2 regions of the Pantoea sp. X-Soil-TKNS-1207 genome follow, and region 2 is predicted to be linked to the other one. Evidence: predicted binding sites of a transcription regulator. Region 2 holds the regulator's gene; the other holds the start of a gene.
What was found. The regulator PhoB, encoded in region 2, activates phosphate uptake and scavenging genes when phosphate is short. The targets are predictions, from matches to a motif close to CTGTCATAAAACTGNCNNAT.

Region 1 (7,414 bases), 700 kb from region 2:
TGACTAAAACCACCACCACCGGTGGGATCAGGGTTAATAACATTGCCGCCATCACTTCGTTCCACTGCGTCGGCCCGCCGCTGGTGTTGATCATACTTTTCACCCCGGCCACTGCGGTGCCAAGGCTGGCATCATTGATAATCAGCAGCGGCCACAGGTACTGGTTCCAGCCGTAGATAAAGGTGATAACGAACAGCGCCGCCAGATTGGTTTTCGACAGCGGCAGCACGATGTCCCAGAAGAAACGCATCGGGCTGGCACCGTCGATGCGCGCGGCTTCAATCAGCTCGTCCGGCAGCGACATAAAGAATTGACGGAACAGGAAGGTCGCGGTGGCCGATGCCATCAGCGGCAGCGTCAGGCCACTGTAGCTGTCCAGCATATGCAGCGTCGAAATCACCTCCACCGTCGGGAAAATACGCACTTCCACCGGCAGCATCAGGGTGATGAAGATCAGCCAGAAAAACAGCGTACGCAGCGGAAAACGGAACCACACCAGCGCAAACGCCGACAGCATCGAGACGGCAATTTTGCCCACGGTGATGCCAAGCGCCATCACCAGGCTGTTGAACAGCATCAGGCCAAAAGCCGGACCGCTGCCGTTAACGCCCTGGGTCCAGATGCGTGAAATGTTGTCCCACAAATGGTGGCCTGGGATCAGCGTCATCGGCACCTGATACACCGCGTTGTTATCCAGCGTCGCGGCAACGAAGGCGACATACAGCGGAAACAGAATGGTCAGCACGCCCAGTACCAGCAGCGTATGGCTGAAGATATCCAGCCCGCGTCGGTTCTCAATCATTGGTATTGCACCTTACGCTCGACAAAGCGGAATTGCAGGATAGTCAGGCCAATCACCAGCAACATCAGTACCACCGATTGCGCCGCCGACGAGGAGAGGTCCAGCCCGGTAAAGCCTTCGCGATAAATTTTGTAGATCAGCGTGGTGGTGGCCTGCACCGGACCGCCGCCGGTCGCCGCATCGATCACCGGGAAGGTGTCGAAGAAGGCATACACCAGGTTGACCACCAGCAGGAAAAAACTCACCGGGGTGATCAACGGCAGACTCAGGTTAAAGAAACGGCGCACCGGTCCGGCACCGTCAATCGCCGCCGCTTCCACCAGCGATTTGGGGATGGATTGCAGCGCCGCAAAGAAAAACAGGAAGTTGTAGCTCATCTGCTGCCAGATCGACGCCAGTACAATCAGGAACATCGCCTGACCGCTGTTTTGCGCGTAGTTCCAGTCGTAACCGATCTGATTGAGCAGATGGCTGAACAGGCCGAGACCTGGGTTAAACAGAAACATCCACAGCACCGCCGCCACCACCGGCGCCACCGCATAGGGCAGCAGCAGCAGGGTCTGATACAGCTTTTTCAGCCGCACCACGTAATCCACCAGCGCGGCCAGCAGCAGCGAAAACAACATGCCGCACACCGTCACCAGCGTGCTGAACTCAATGGTGGTCCAGAAGGACGCCAGGTAATACTCATCGCTGAACAGTCGTCTGAAGTTATCCAGTCCAACAAAGGTGCTGGAGAGACCAAACGGATCAAGGCTTTGCAGCGAATACCACAGCGCTTCACCCGCCGGCCACAGAAAGAAGATGGCGGTGATCACCAGCTGTGGCAGTACCAGCAGATAAGGCAGCAAACGGGAACGAAAAACGGGGCGTGATGATGAGGACATAGCAGACTCGGCCAGACAAAAAGATCGGGGCTGGCGATGAGGCCAGCCCCGGAGTGACGGTTACTTCACCTGCTGTTGAAAACGGCGCAGCAGTTCGTTTCCGCGTTTCACTGAGTTATCCAGCGCGGCCTGTGGTGACTGTTTGCCCGTCCACACGCCTTCCAGCTCCTCGTCCACGATGGTACGGATCTGCGGCATGTTGCCCAGACGCATCCCTTTGGTGAACGGCAGTGGATCTTTGTTCAGCATCTGACGCGTAGCGATGTCGGCGCCTGGGTTCTTGTCATAGAAGCCCTGCTGCTTAGTCAGCTCATATGCGGCGGTGGTGATCGGCAGATAGCCGGTTTTCTGATGCCATTCCGCGGCGATTTCCGGCTGTGCCAGGAACTGCATAAACTCGGCAACGCCTTTGTAGGTGCTGGCATCTTTGCCTTTCATCACCCACAGGCTGGCGCCACCGATGATGGCATTCTGCGGAGCGTTCGGCACCGTGGAGTCATACGGCATCATGCCGACGCCAAAGTTGAATTTGGCGTAGTGTTTGATATCCGCCAGCGAACCGGAAGAGGCGGTGGTGATACCGCAATCGCCGTTATAGAACTTGGCGGTGGATTCATCTTTACGGCCGAAGTAGGTGAAATCACCCTTCTTGTTCATGTCTTCCAGCATCTGGATATGGCGAACCTGGATCGGCTTGTTGAACTCCAGCACCGCGTCAGTGCCGTCAAAGCCGTTGTTTTTGGTTGCCACCGGCAGTGCGTGCCAGGCGCTGAAGTTTTCGATCTGGATCCAGCCCTGCCAGCCGCTGGCGTAACCGCAGGTCAGGCCCGCTTTACGCAGCGCATCGGCGTCTTTTGCCAGTTCCTGCCAGGTTTTCGGTGGCTGGTCCGGGTTCAGACCGGCTTTTTTGAAGGCGTCTTTGTTGTAGTACAGCACCGGCGTGGAGCTGTTGAACGGCTGGGAAATCAGATGGCCGCTGGAGTCGCTGTAGTAGCCCGCCACGGTGGGGACGAACTGTTTTTCATCAAACGCGATACCCGCGTCCTGGAATACCTGATGTACCGGCACGATGGCTTTGGAGGCCATCATGGTGGCCGTGCCGACTTCATACACCTGCAAAATGGCGGGCGCTTTGCCGGTACGGACCGCGGCAATCCCCGCTGCCAGGCTCTGTTCATAGTTGCCTTTGTAGACCGGGACGATTTTGTAATCCGGATGAGCCTGGTTAAAACGTTGTGCCAGAGAATCGACTTCTTTGCCTAACTCGCCTTCCATTGAGTGCCAGAAAGGGATCTCGGTAGCAGCCAGCGCATTACCGCTGAGCGCCAGACCAAGCAGTGCACTCATCAGGCGGGGACGAAGCGTAAAAGCGGACATAATGTTTTCCTGTGCGGGTAGGTACGCGCGAAATCGCGCATTTTTTTGTTCGCGAAGTAACATGACACGGGAAAATGACGGAAAAATAACAGGTTAATGACGGGAGTGTGACAGGAGAGTCTGGTTTAGATTGGTGCGGTCTTGCCAACCGCACATTACGTCGCGGCGCGATTTATCGCGCCGCGACGGGGTCAGGCACCTAAATAGGCGCTACGCACCGCTTCGTTGGACAGCAACGCTTCGCCCGAGTCCTCCAGCACTACGTGACCGTTCTCCAGCACGTAGCCGCGATCGGCCAGTTTCAGCGCCTGATTGGCGTTCTGCTCCACGAGGAAGATGGTCATCCCTTCGCTACGCAGCTGCTCAATGGTGTCGAAAATCTGCTGAATAATAATCGGCGCCAGACCGAGCGACGGCTCATCCAGCAGCAGCAGGCGCGGCTGGCTCATCAGCGCACGGCCAATCGCCAGCATCTGCTGCTCGCCGCCCGACATGGTGCCGGCACGCTGCACTTTACGCTCGGCGAGACGCGGGAACAGTTCATAAACGCGCTCAATGCGTTCCTGATACTGCGAACGGCTGGCAAAGAAACCGCCCATCGCCAGGTTCTCTTCCACCGTCATGCGCGAAAATACCCGACGTCCTTCCGGCACAATGGCGATCGCCTCACGCATGATGCGTGCGGTTTGCCAGTCGGTGATGATCTTGCCATCAAAGCTGATGGTGCCCTGAGTGGCGCGCGGTTCACCGCACAGCGTGCCGAGCAGCGTGGTTTTGCCCGCGCCGTTAGCGCCAATCAGCGTGACGATTTCGCCCTGATTGATATACAGGCTGACGTTATGCAGCGCCTGGATTTTGCCGTAATGGGCGCTGACGTTTTCAATGGTTAACATCGGGTTGGCCATCTTACGCCTCTCCTAAATAGGCACGGATCACATCCGGGTTATTACGAATCTCTTCCGGCGTGCCATTGGCCAGCGGCGTTCCCTGATTGACCACGTAGATGCGGTCAGAAATGCCCATCACCAGCTTCATATCATGCTCAATCAACAGCACCGACACCTTGTGCGTACCGCGCAGTTCGGCGATCAACTCGTCCAGTTCATGAGTCTCTTTCGGGTTGAGACCGGCGGCCGGTTCGTCCAGCATCAGGATCTCCGGGCGCGTCACCATGCAGCGCGCAATCTCCAGCCGACGCTGCTGACCATAGGCGAGGTTGCCCGCCTGGCGGTTAGCCAGCTCCAGCAGCCCGATGCGCTCCAGCCAGGTGGCGGCACGGTCCAGCGCTTCGCTCTCCCCTTTGCGGAACGCCGGGGTTTTGAACAGCCCGGAGAACACGCCGCTTTTCAGATGCTGATGTTGCGCCACCAGCAGGTTTTCAATCACCGTCATCTCGCGGAACAGGCGCACGTGCTGGAAGGTACGCACAATGCCCATGCGCGCAATTTTCTGCCCCGGCAACCCTGCCAGATGCTGATCGCGCAGCCTGATGCTGCCGCCGGTTGGCTTATAGAAACCCGTCAGGCAGTTGAACACCGTGGTTTTGCCTGCGCCATTCGGACCGATCAGCGACACAATTTCCTGCTCGCGCAGTTCCAGCGCCACGTTGTTGACCGCCAGCAGGCCACCAAAACGCATCATCAGGCCTTCGACGGCTAATAAAGGCTGACTCATGCCTGCTCTCCCGATTTACCCTGTTTCAGTTTCAGATGCGGACGTTTCATTGGCAGCAGACCCTGCGGTCGCCAAATCATCATCAGCACCATTAAGCCACCCAGCACCAACATACTGTATTCATTCAGATCACGCATCAGCTCGCGCGACACCACCAGCAGCACGGCGGCGAGGATCACCGCAAACTGCGACCCCATCCCGCCCAGCACCACAATCGCCAGCACAAACGCCGACTCGACAAAGGTGAAGGATTCCGGGCTGACAAAGCCCTGGCGCGCAGCAAACAGCGTACCGGCAAAGCCCGCAAAGGCGGCGCTGATGGTGAACGCCGTCAGCTTGATACGTGTCGGGCTGAGGCCGAGGGAACGGCAGGCGATTTCATCTTCGCGCAGCGCTTCCCAGGCGCGTCCCAGCGGCATACGCAGCAGACGGTTGATGATGATCAGCGTCAGCACCACCAGCAGCAGCGCCACCAGATAGAGGAAAATGACACGGTCATTGGGATCGTATTTCAGGCCAAACACCTGATGGAAGGTGCCCCAGCCGCCCTCGCTGACACTGCGGCCAAATTCCATGCCGAACAGCGTTGGTTTAGGGATTTGCGAGATGCCGTTCGGCCCCCCGGTAATGGCGGTGTTGTTGAGCAGCAGGATGCGCACAATCTCGCCAAAGCCAAGGGTGACAATCGCCAGGTAATCGCCGCGCAGACGCAGCACCGGGAAACCAAGCAGCAGACCAAACGCTGCCGCCACCAGCCCCGCCAGCGGCAGGCTCTGCCAGAAGCCGAAGCCGTAATAATGGTTGAGCAAGGCAAAGGTATAGGCGCCAATGGCGTAGAAGCCGCCATAACCCAGCACCAGCAGACCCGACAGGCCTACCACCACATTCAGGCCGAGGCCGAGCATGACGTAAATCAGCGTCAGGGTGGCGATATCGACGCTGCCGCGTGATACCAGGAACGGCCAGATCACCGCAGCGACGATCATCAGCACCATCACCAGCTTCTGCTTCGGTGTGGAACCATCAAAACCTGGCAGCACCAGACCACTACTGCCGAACTTCAGCTTGCCGTGCAACAGCGGACGCAGCAGCTGGAACAAAAACACCACGCCGCAACCGACAAAAATCCAGTTCCAGCGCACCGTACCGGCATTCGACACCACCAGTTTGGTGCCATCGAGATCGAGTCGCATCCCCATAAAGAAGGTGGCAAGCACCAGCAACATCACCGTGGAGATCACGGCGTTAACCAGACCGAGGCGCTTCATACTTTCTCCACCTCCGGACGGCCAAGGATACCGGTCGGCATCACCAGCAACACCACGATCAGCAGGGCAAACGAGACCACGTCTTTATATTCGGTGGAGAGATAGGCTGAGGTCAGAGCTTCGGCAATGCCCAGCACCAGTCCCCCAATCATCGCACCCGGAATGCTGCCGATGCCACCCAGCACCGCGGCGGTAAAGGCTTTCATGCCCGCCATAAAACCGATAAACGGGTTGATGGAGCCGTAGAACTGGCCCAGCAGCACGCCCGCTACCGCCGCCATGGCTGCGCCGATGACGAAAGTCAGCGAAATCACGCGGTCGGTGTTGATGCCCAGCAGGCTGGCCATTTTCAGGTCTTCAGCACAGGCGCGGCAGGCGCGGCCCATGCGCGAATAGCGAATGAACAGCGTCAGCGCCAGCATGGCGATAAAGGTCACTACCCAGATCATCAGCTGCATGGTCGAGAGCGTGGCGGCAAAGCCGTTGCTTTCGCCCAGCGTCCACTGGCCGGTGATCAGGCTCGGCAGCGCGAGATCGCGCGAGCCTTGTGTCAGGCTGACGTAGTTTTGCAGGAAGATCGACATCCCGATGGCGGAGATCAGCGCGATCAGACGCTTAGAGGATCGCACCGGCTTATACGCCACGCGCTCAATGCTCCAGCCGTAGGCGCTGGAGATAATGATCGCCATGACAAACCCGGCGGCAATCATCAGCCAAGTGGTGTCGATGCCCATCATCATCAGCGCGGCAATCACGATAAAGGAGACATAGCTACCGATCATGTACACCTCGCCGTGAGCGAAGTTGATCATGCCGATGATGCCGTAAACCATGGTGTAACCAATGGCGATCAGCGCATAGGTGCTGCCCAGGGTCACACCGTTGAACATCTGCTGGAGGAAATAGAGGAACTGCTCGGACATAATGAGGACCTACTCAGATACCATGAATTCCCGCTCCCACGGGTGGGAGCGGGCCAGGGAGAGGGGGAAGCGGCGCGGGAGTCCGTGCGCGCTGTCCCTCCCCCTCCCCCCTTCCACAAATGGAAGGGGGACAGTTTGTTAAATTACTTAATGGCGGTAGATGAACCGTCTTTATGCCATTTGAAGATGCCGAATTCGAAGCCTTTCAGGTCACCTTTTTGGTCCCAGCTCAGGTTGCCCATCACGGTCGGCACTGGCGCGCCCTCTTTCAGGTTCTTCGCAATGGCATCTGGCTCGTCGCTCTTGCTGCGCTCGATACCCGCCACCAGCGACTGAATCGCCGCGTAAGTTGTCCAGACGAACGGACCGGTCGGATCTTTGCGGTTTGGCGCGGTGTTAGCTTTGATCGCCTCGACAATCGCTTTGTTGTCCGGCAGCTGGTCATAACGCTTCGGCAGCGTCACGTAGATACCTTCAGAAGCA
Region 2 (7,414 bases):
CGCTTCCTGTAAACGAGCCTTCACCTGCGCCGGATCTTCCAGCTCTCCGGTTTTGGTGGTGATCAGACCCAATACCACCTGCTGATGGCCCGGCTTGATAAAGCGCAGCGGTTCAAAACCACCGGAACGTTCGTTGTCATATTCGAGGAAGAAGGCATCGATATTGACGGTGCCAAACAGCACCTCCGCCACCGGCTCGTAGCCGCCTTCTGAAATCCATGTTGAGCGGAAGTTGCCGCGACAAACATGCAGGCCCACGGTCAGATCCGCCGGTTTACCTTCCAGCGCAGTATTCAGCACCTGAGCGTAGGTGCGCGCCAGTTCCTGCGGATCTTCACCACGCTCGCGGATCTGCTGCTGTTGCTCGCTGGAGCACAGGTACGCCCAGACGGTATCGTCGAGTTGCAGATAACGGCAGCCCGCAGCGTAAAACGCCTGGATAGCGTCTTTATAGGTCTGCGCCAGATCGGCGAAATAGGCTTTCAGATCCGGGTACACGGTGGCGTCGATTACCTTACGGCCACCGCGGAAGTGCAGCACGCTTGGGCTGGGAATGGTCATCTTCGGCACCGCATCACCGGCGATGCTTTTCAGGAAACGGAAATGCTCCAGCATCGGATGGTTCGGGTTGAAGGCCACTTTACCGGTGACTTTCACGCCGCGCGCTTTAGTCTGCACACCGTTAAACTGAATGCCCTGATCCGCTTCGTAACGCTCCACGCCAATCAGATCGTCAAAGAAGTCGAAGTGCCACCAGGCGCGACGGAATTCGCCGTCGGTAACCACTTGCAGGCCATTGGCGCGCTGCTGATCGACCACATGGCGGATCGCCTCGTCCTCAACCTGACGCAGCTGAGCGGCATCAATTTCACCATTAGCAAACTGCTCGCGCGCCTGCTTAATGGCAGCGGGACGCAGAAAACTGCCGACGGTATCGGCGCGGAACGGGGCGGTTACTCGTTGCATGATCACTCCTGGCTAAAGCCGTAAACGCATGGTTGCGTCAGGGTATAATTTCGCTTGGTTATCTTTAGCCATCTGGATGGCTATATGGCTAAGGAGAGTGACATGCTGTGACGAAATGGGCAAACGAAGAAAATTCAGCTGTCATGAAGAAAATTCATGTTCAGATGCTCGTTCTTCAATTTTCCTCAATGGCGGCGCGCGCCGCCGCCATCTGGCTGTCAGACAGCGGCAGATACCCGGCTTCGCTCACCCGGCGCTGTCCCTCGGGGGATAACACCCGATGCAGAAAGGCCGAGACCAGTGGTGGCAGCGGTTTGCCGGGCGCTTTATTGACGTAGATAAACAACGGACGCGACCACGGATAGCGGCCGCTGCGAATCGAATCGGCATCGGGCATAACGCTGTCGCCGCTGGCGGTCACCACCGGTAACGTCTTCACGCCGCTGAGATGAAAGCCAAAACTGGCGTAGCCAATGCTGCCTGGCGCGGCGGCCACCGCCTGAACCACGGCGGCAGAACCGGGAAACTCAGCCACGTCGGCGCGGAAATCCCCTTTACATAGCACCTGCTGCTTGAAGAAGCCCCAGGTGCCGGAGGCGGAGTTGCGGCCGTAACGCTGGATGCTACGCGTGGCCCAGTGCGGGTCGCTCAGCCCCAGATCGCCCCAGCGCTGCGGCACCCGCTGCGCGCCGCACAGACGCGTCACCGAGAACAGCGCATCGAGCTGCTGCGGATCGATACGCGTCAGCGGATTGTCCTGGTTAACCACCACCACCAGCGCATCCAGCGCCACCGGCACCGCCAGCGGCGGATAGCCATAACGTGAGGTGAATAACTGGCGTTCATCAGCCTGCATCGGGCGGCTCATGGGGCCGAGTTGCGCTGCGCCAGCGGCCAGCGCAGTCGGGGCGGTGGAGGAACCCGCCGCCTGCACCTGCACATTGACGCCAGGTGACTGACGGCTGAAATCCTCGCCCCACAGCGTCATCAGATAACCGAGGGTATCGGAGCCAACGCTGCTCAGATTGCCAGCCAGCATGGTTTGTTGCCCCTGCGCCAGCACAGAGAACGACAGCAAAATGAACAGCAACAACGATTTCATGCAGGATTTCCGTGACGGTTTTTTGAGTAATCTGGATCTGTTAAAGCGTTCACCTTATGCGTAGCGGCACGATAAATCGCGCCGCTACGGAAGGAGCCTTAACTGAATGACATTACGACAGTTATTGCGTCACATTCTCCCGTATCCCGCTGGCGACAATCAACCGTGGCGGCAGGATAAAGCTAAAGCAGGTCTCCTGATGCGGCACGCTGGTGATCTCCAGTCGGGTGTTGTGATGGCCGAGCGCATGTTTAACGATCGCCAGTCCCAGACCGCTGCCGCCGGTGGCGCGCGAACGCGCTTTATCCACGCGGTAGAAGCGTTCAGTCAGGCGTGGCAGGTGTTCAGCACTGATACCGGGTCCGTTGTCGCACACTTTAAACTCGGCACCCTGCTTATTACGCAGCCAGCTGATGTCGATACGGGTGCCATCCGGCGTATGATTCACCGCGTTATACACCAGGTTAGAGATGGCGCTACGCAGTTGCTCATCATTGCCCAGCACCCTGAGATGCGGATCGGTATGGAAATGGATCTCATGACGGCCCTGGCTGAGGGTTTCCGCTTCACGCTGCAACAGCAGCAGCATGGTCGGCACATCAACGGTTTCTTTCATATCGATGGCGGGTGCCGCTTCAATGCGTGACAGCGTCAGCAACTGTTTCACCAGGCTATCCATGCGTCGCGTCTGCTCCTGCATGGTCTGAAGCGCTTTGCTGCGGGAACGTTCGTTCATCACCGAATCGTTCATCATCTCCAGATAGCCCTGCAACACGGTCAGCGGCGTGCGCAGCTCATGGCTGACGTTGGCGAAGAAGTTACGCCGCGCGCCTTCCAGCTGGTGCATTTGCGTGACGTCGCGCGCCACCATCAGCCACTGCCCTTCACTGTAGGGCATGACGCGAAACTCCATATGGTGCTGATTGTTCAGCACCAGCGTCAGTGGCTTATTGAAATCGCGCTGGCGAATATAGCGGGAGAATTCCGGGTAACGCAGCAGGTTAAGGATGTTCTGACCGTTATCTTCCGGCCAGCGCAGACCCAAATGCTGCTGCGCCAGACCGTTACACCAGAAAATGGTGCCCTCTTCCGTGGTGAGGACTACCGCATCCGGTAACGACTCGGCCCCACTGCGAAAGCGTTTGATCAGGTTGCCCAACTCGCGACGGCGTCGCCGGTTGCGCAGCTGCATCTGATACAGCCCGTAAAACAGAGGTTCCCAGCTGGCGCGCCCGCCGGGCGGCGTCATGGATCGATCGACCCACAGCCAGTGCGACAGCCGCATCAGGTTCCAGCAGTGCCACAGCAACACGCCAAGCACCGTCACCAGCAGCAGCCAGGGAAGATAACCAAACAGCAGACCGAGAATCAATGCTGGCAGACAAGCCAGCACCAGCTCGGTCAGTAATCTCTTCCAGGAGAGTCGTTCCAGCACGGTAAAGACTCCGTTTAGTAGCGGGCAGAGAAACGATACCCTGTTCCGCGTACGGTTTGTACCATGCGATCGTGGCCGGAGACCTCCAGCGCTTTACGTAAACGACGGATATGCACATCGACAGTACGATCTTCGACATACACATTGGTGCCCCAGACATGGTTCAGCAGCTGCTCGCGGCTGTAAACGCGTTCCGGGTGGGTCATAAAGAAGTGCAACAGTTTGTATTCGGTCGGCCCCATTTCCAGCGGCGTGGTTTCAGACATCACCCGGTGTGATGAAGGGTCGAGGCTCAGCCCCTGCATCTCAATCACCTCTTCCACCGCCATCGGTGAAATACGGCGCATCACCGCTTTGATACGTGCCATCAACTCTTTGGGTGAGAACGGTTTGGTGATGTAATCATCCGCGCCCACTTCGAGTCCGCGTACGCGATCTTCCTCTTCGCCGCGCGCTGTCAGCATCATCACCGGGATATCACGCGTCATCGCTTCACGTTTCAGATGCTTAATAAACTGGATGCCGCTCCCGCCGGGTAACATCCAGTCGAGCAAAATCAAATCAGGCCAGGGTTCGATAAGCTTCCCCACTGCGCTGTCATAATCTTCTGCCTCAATTGGCTGGTAATCATTTTGTTCCAGTACGAAACATAACATTTCACGGATGGGAGCTTCGTCTTCCACAACCAAAATGCGCTTAGCCATTATTACTCCTGCTGATATGACGGCTGTCACTGGGATTTGCGGCGTCATTATGCGTCAGTTTTATGACACTTTTATGAAAAAACCAACGGGTAAAATTGCGCACAAAGAGAGAATTGTGACAGCCGAAACAGGATTTTAGTCTGACTGAGGGAAAAGGACAGGCAGGTGATTGTTAAGGAAAACTGTTCTTTACCGGCCGGACCAACGCAGGCGCCAGCCGGGCAGGCCGTTTCCTGGCTTATGGCGACGGGCGATCCGTTTCGTAATTTGATGCGCTTACCACCGCCATGGCAGATTTCAGGTCAGCAAATTCCGCTTTCCCCAGCACCTCATTACGTATAGCAAGGAATTCCTCATGCGACATCTTCTCTGCAAAATCCGGTGCCGCGTTAGAGAGATGCCAGGCATCATCGAGATTCGCCAGAGCGAATACTATCGCCATTTTTTCAAATTCATCCCCTTTCTGCCAGGTTTGATGCATGACATCGACAAATACATTCAGGAATTCTTTCACATTCTTCGGTCTGAATGCATCAAGGTAAAACACATGCGCACGTTCAACAACGTGTTCCCCTCGCGTTATTGACGACATTGCTAACGTTGTCATTACGACAAAATCCGGCAGGCAATTACGCGCATCGTAATTAAAATCTTTCTTTATTACCATCGACAACAGACCTTGCTGTAAACACGCTGAGAATTGCGGATTATCAGGTGTACGTCTGGAATAGCGTTGCTGCGCAGGCAGAATAAAGAATCGGCCGGTAGCCATACAATATTCGCCATCCTGACGCGTTCTGGCTTCGTTGATTTTCGCCTGCACCGCCTGCGTAAATTTAACTAACTCACCGGCGGGAGGAACCTGATGGTCGAAAGGTCTGATCAATATCTTGCTGCCTCTATTCTCGTTATAAATAAGGGTATCAAAGAATTCACCCACCTCCAGCAGCGGCCGGGGATTTATATTTAAAACACGCTCTTCAAGTTGAGAAACAAAGGATGTTAAATCGAAAAATGATGCCATTCCGCCACTGGAATTCTGTACTATATTTATATTCTCCGCAACGGCAGTCGCAGGCCGATCATTATTACCCGCCGCATCCACCCTGGTATTGGAACCAGCAATGCCTGATAGATTAATCATATTTTACGTCTCCTGATAAAAAAGAGACTCAGTTAAATCATGCTCTCCTCTGCGGTTAAATAGCTGAGGCATGATGAATTGATGAAATTTCTCTCTGATATATAACCCGGTCACGAGATATGCCAGCCCGGCAGCAAACGTATATAATCCCCCCACGCTAAATCTGGCAGGGAGCATCCATGCGCATTATCCATACGGCAGACTGGCATCTGGGCCAGTTCTTCTACAGTAAAAGTCGCGCACCGGAACATCAGGCGTTTCTCGACTGGCTGCGCCAGCAAATTGAACTGCATCAGGTGGATGCGCTGATTGTCGCCGGGGATCTGTTTGATACCGGCTCGCCGCCGAGCTACGCCCGTGAAATGTTTAACCGCTTTGTGGTGGCGTTGCAGCAAAGCCACTGCCAGCTGATTGTGCTGGCCGGTAATCATGATTCCGTCGCCACCCTGAATGAATCGCGCGAGTTACTCGCCTGCCTCAATACCCGGGTGATCACCAGCGCCACGCCGCAGGGCGAGCAGCAGGTACTGACCCTGAACCAGCGTGATGGCACGCCGGGCGCGCTGCTGTGCGCCATCCCCTACCTGCGTCCGCGCGATATTCTGCGCAGCCAGGCCGGGCAGTCCGGGCGTGAAAAACAGCTGTCGCTGCTGGAAGCCATCGAACAACATTATCAGCACTGCTTTGCCGCCGCCGAGGCGCAGCGTGCAGCCCTGGGCGGCGCGTTGCCGATTATCGCCACCGGCCATCTCACCACCGTTGGCGTGACTAAAAGCGATTCGGTACGCGATATCTATATCGGCACGCTGGATGCTTTCCCGGCGCAGGCGTTTCCCCCGGCGGATTACATCGCCCTCGGCCATATTCATCGCGCGCAGCGCATTGCCGATAGCGACCATATTCGCTACAGCGGCTCCTCGATCCCGCTCAGCTTTGACGAACTGGGGCGTGACAAAAGCGTGTTCCTGCTTGAGTTCAGCGCCGGTCTTGATGCGGTAACGCCGCTGACTATCCCGTTATTTCAGCCGATGCAGATGCTGAAAGGCTCGCTGGCGGAGATCGAATCGCAGCTGGCGGTCTTTAAAGAGGGCGATGCCGACCAGCCGGTATGGCTGGATATTGAGATCACCACGCAGGAATATCTCAGCGATCTGCAACGCCGCATCGAACAACTGACCGAGGCGTTACCGGTGGAGGTCCTGCTGGTGCGCCGCAGCCGCGAGCAGCGTCAGCGCAGCCTGGCGCGGCTGGATAATGAAACCCTGAGCGAATTGCAGGTTGAAGAGGTGTTTGCCCGCCGCCTGGCGCTGGAAGAAGAGCTGGATGCCGATCAGGCTGAGCAACTGACCCAGCTGTTTCGCACCACCCTTGCCGCGCTGGAGAACCCCTCAGCATGAAAATCCTCACGCTGCGATTTAAAAATCTCAACGCCCTGCGCGGTGAATGGTTTATCGATTTTCGCCGTGAACCTTTTGCCAGCAATGGGCTGTTTGCCATCACCGGCGCAACCGGTGCCGGTAAAACCACCCTGCTCGATGCCATTTGCCTGGCGCTTTATCACCAGACGCCGCGTCTCGGCGTGCTGTCGCAAACCCAGAACGAACTGATCACCCGTGATACCGCCGAATGTCTGGCGGAGGTGGAGTTTGAAATCAAGGGCGAATCATGGCGCGCCTTCTGGAGCCAGAACCGGGCGCGCGGTCAGGCCGACGGTAAATTACAGGCTCCGCGCGTCGAGCTGGCGCGCTGCGCTGATAATCAGATCGTCGCGGACAAAGTGAGTGACAAACTCAGGCTGATCGAAACCTTATCCGGCCTCGATTTCGCCCGCTTCACCCGCTCAATGATGCTGTCGCAGGGCCAGTTCGCCGCCTTCCTCAATGCCAAACCCGGCGAACGCGCCGAACTGCTGGAGGAGCTGACGGGCACCGAGATTTACGGCCAGATTTCGATGCAGATTTTTGAGCGCTACAAAACCGCGCGCGCCGATCTGGATACCCTGCGCGCCCGCGCTGGCGGCATGATGTTGCTGGATGAGGCGCGCCGGGCAGAACTGACGGCAC

Region 1: a site for PhoB is predicted at 3,150-3,169, ahead of ugpB (sn-glycerol-3-phosphate ABC transporter substrate-binding protein UgpB). Genes of this name have one in related genera too.

What each region holds. Positions count from the first base shown of each region.
Region 1 is NZ_AP035958.1:336,106-343,519, reverse strand. It holds gene ugpE (sn-glycerol-3-phosphate ABC transporter permease UgpE) at 1-802, opposite strand, end outside; gene ugpA (sn-glycerol-3-phosphate ABC transporter permease UgpA) at 799-1,689, opposite strand; gene ugpB (sn-glycerol-3-phosphate ABC transporter substrate-binding protein UgpB) at 1,750-3,066, opposite strand; gene livF (high-affinity branched-chain amino acid ABC transporter ATP-binding protein LivF) at 3,258-3,971, opposite strand; gene livG (high-affinity branched-chain amino acid ABC transporter ATP-binding protein LivG) at 3,973-4,740, opposite strand; gene AC6I8V_RS01460 (high-affinity branched-chain amino acid ABC transporter permease LivM) at 4,737-6,008, opposite strand; gene livH (high-affinity branched-chain amino acid ABC transporter permease LivH) at 6,005-6,931, opposite strand; gene AC6I8V_RS01450 (branched-chain amino acid ABC transporter substrate-binding protein) at 7,075-7,414, opposite strand, start outside.
Region 2 is NZ_AP035958.1:1,033,655-1,041,068, reverse strand. It holds gene AC6I8V_RS04685 (cobalamin-independent methionine synthase II family protein) at 1-966, opposite strand, end outside; gene AC6I8V_RS04680 (PstS family phosphate ABC transporter substrate-binding protein) at 1,142-2,068, opposite strand; gene phoR (phosphate regulon sensor histidine kinase PhoR) at 2,190-3,503, opposite strand; gene phoB (phosphate response regulator transcription factor PhoB) at 3,518-4,207, opposite strand; gene AC6I8V_RS04665 (hypothetical protein) at 4,446-5,351, opposite strand; gene sbcD (exonuclease subunit SbcD) at 5,531-6,748, shown strand; gene AC6I8V_RS04655 (AAA family ATPase) at 6,745-7,414, shown strand, end outside.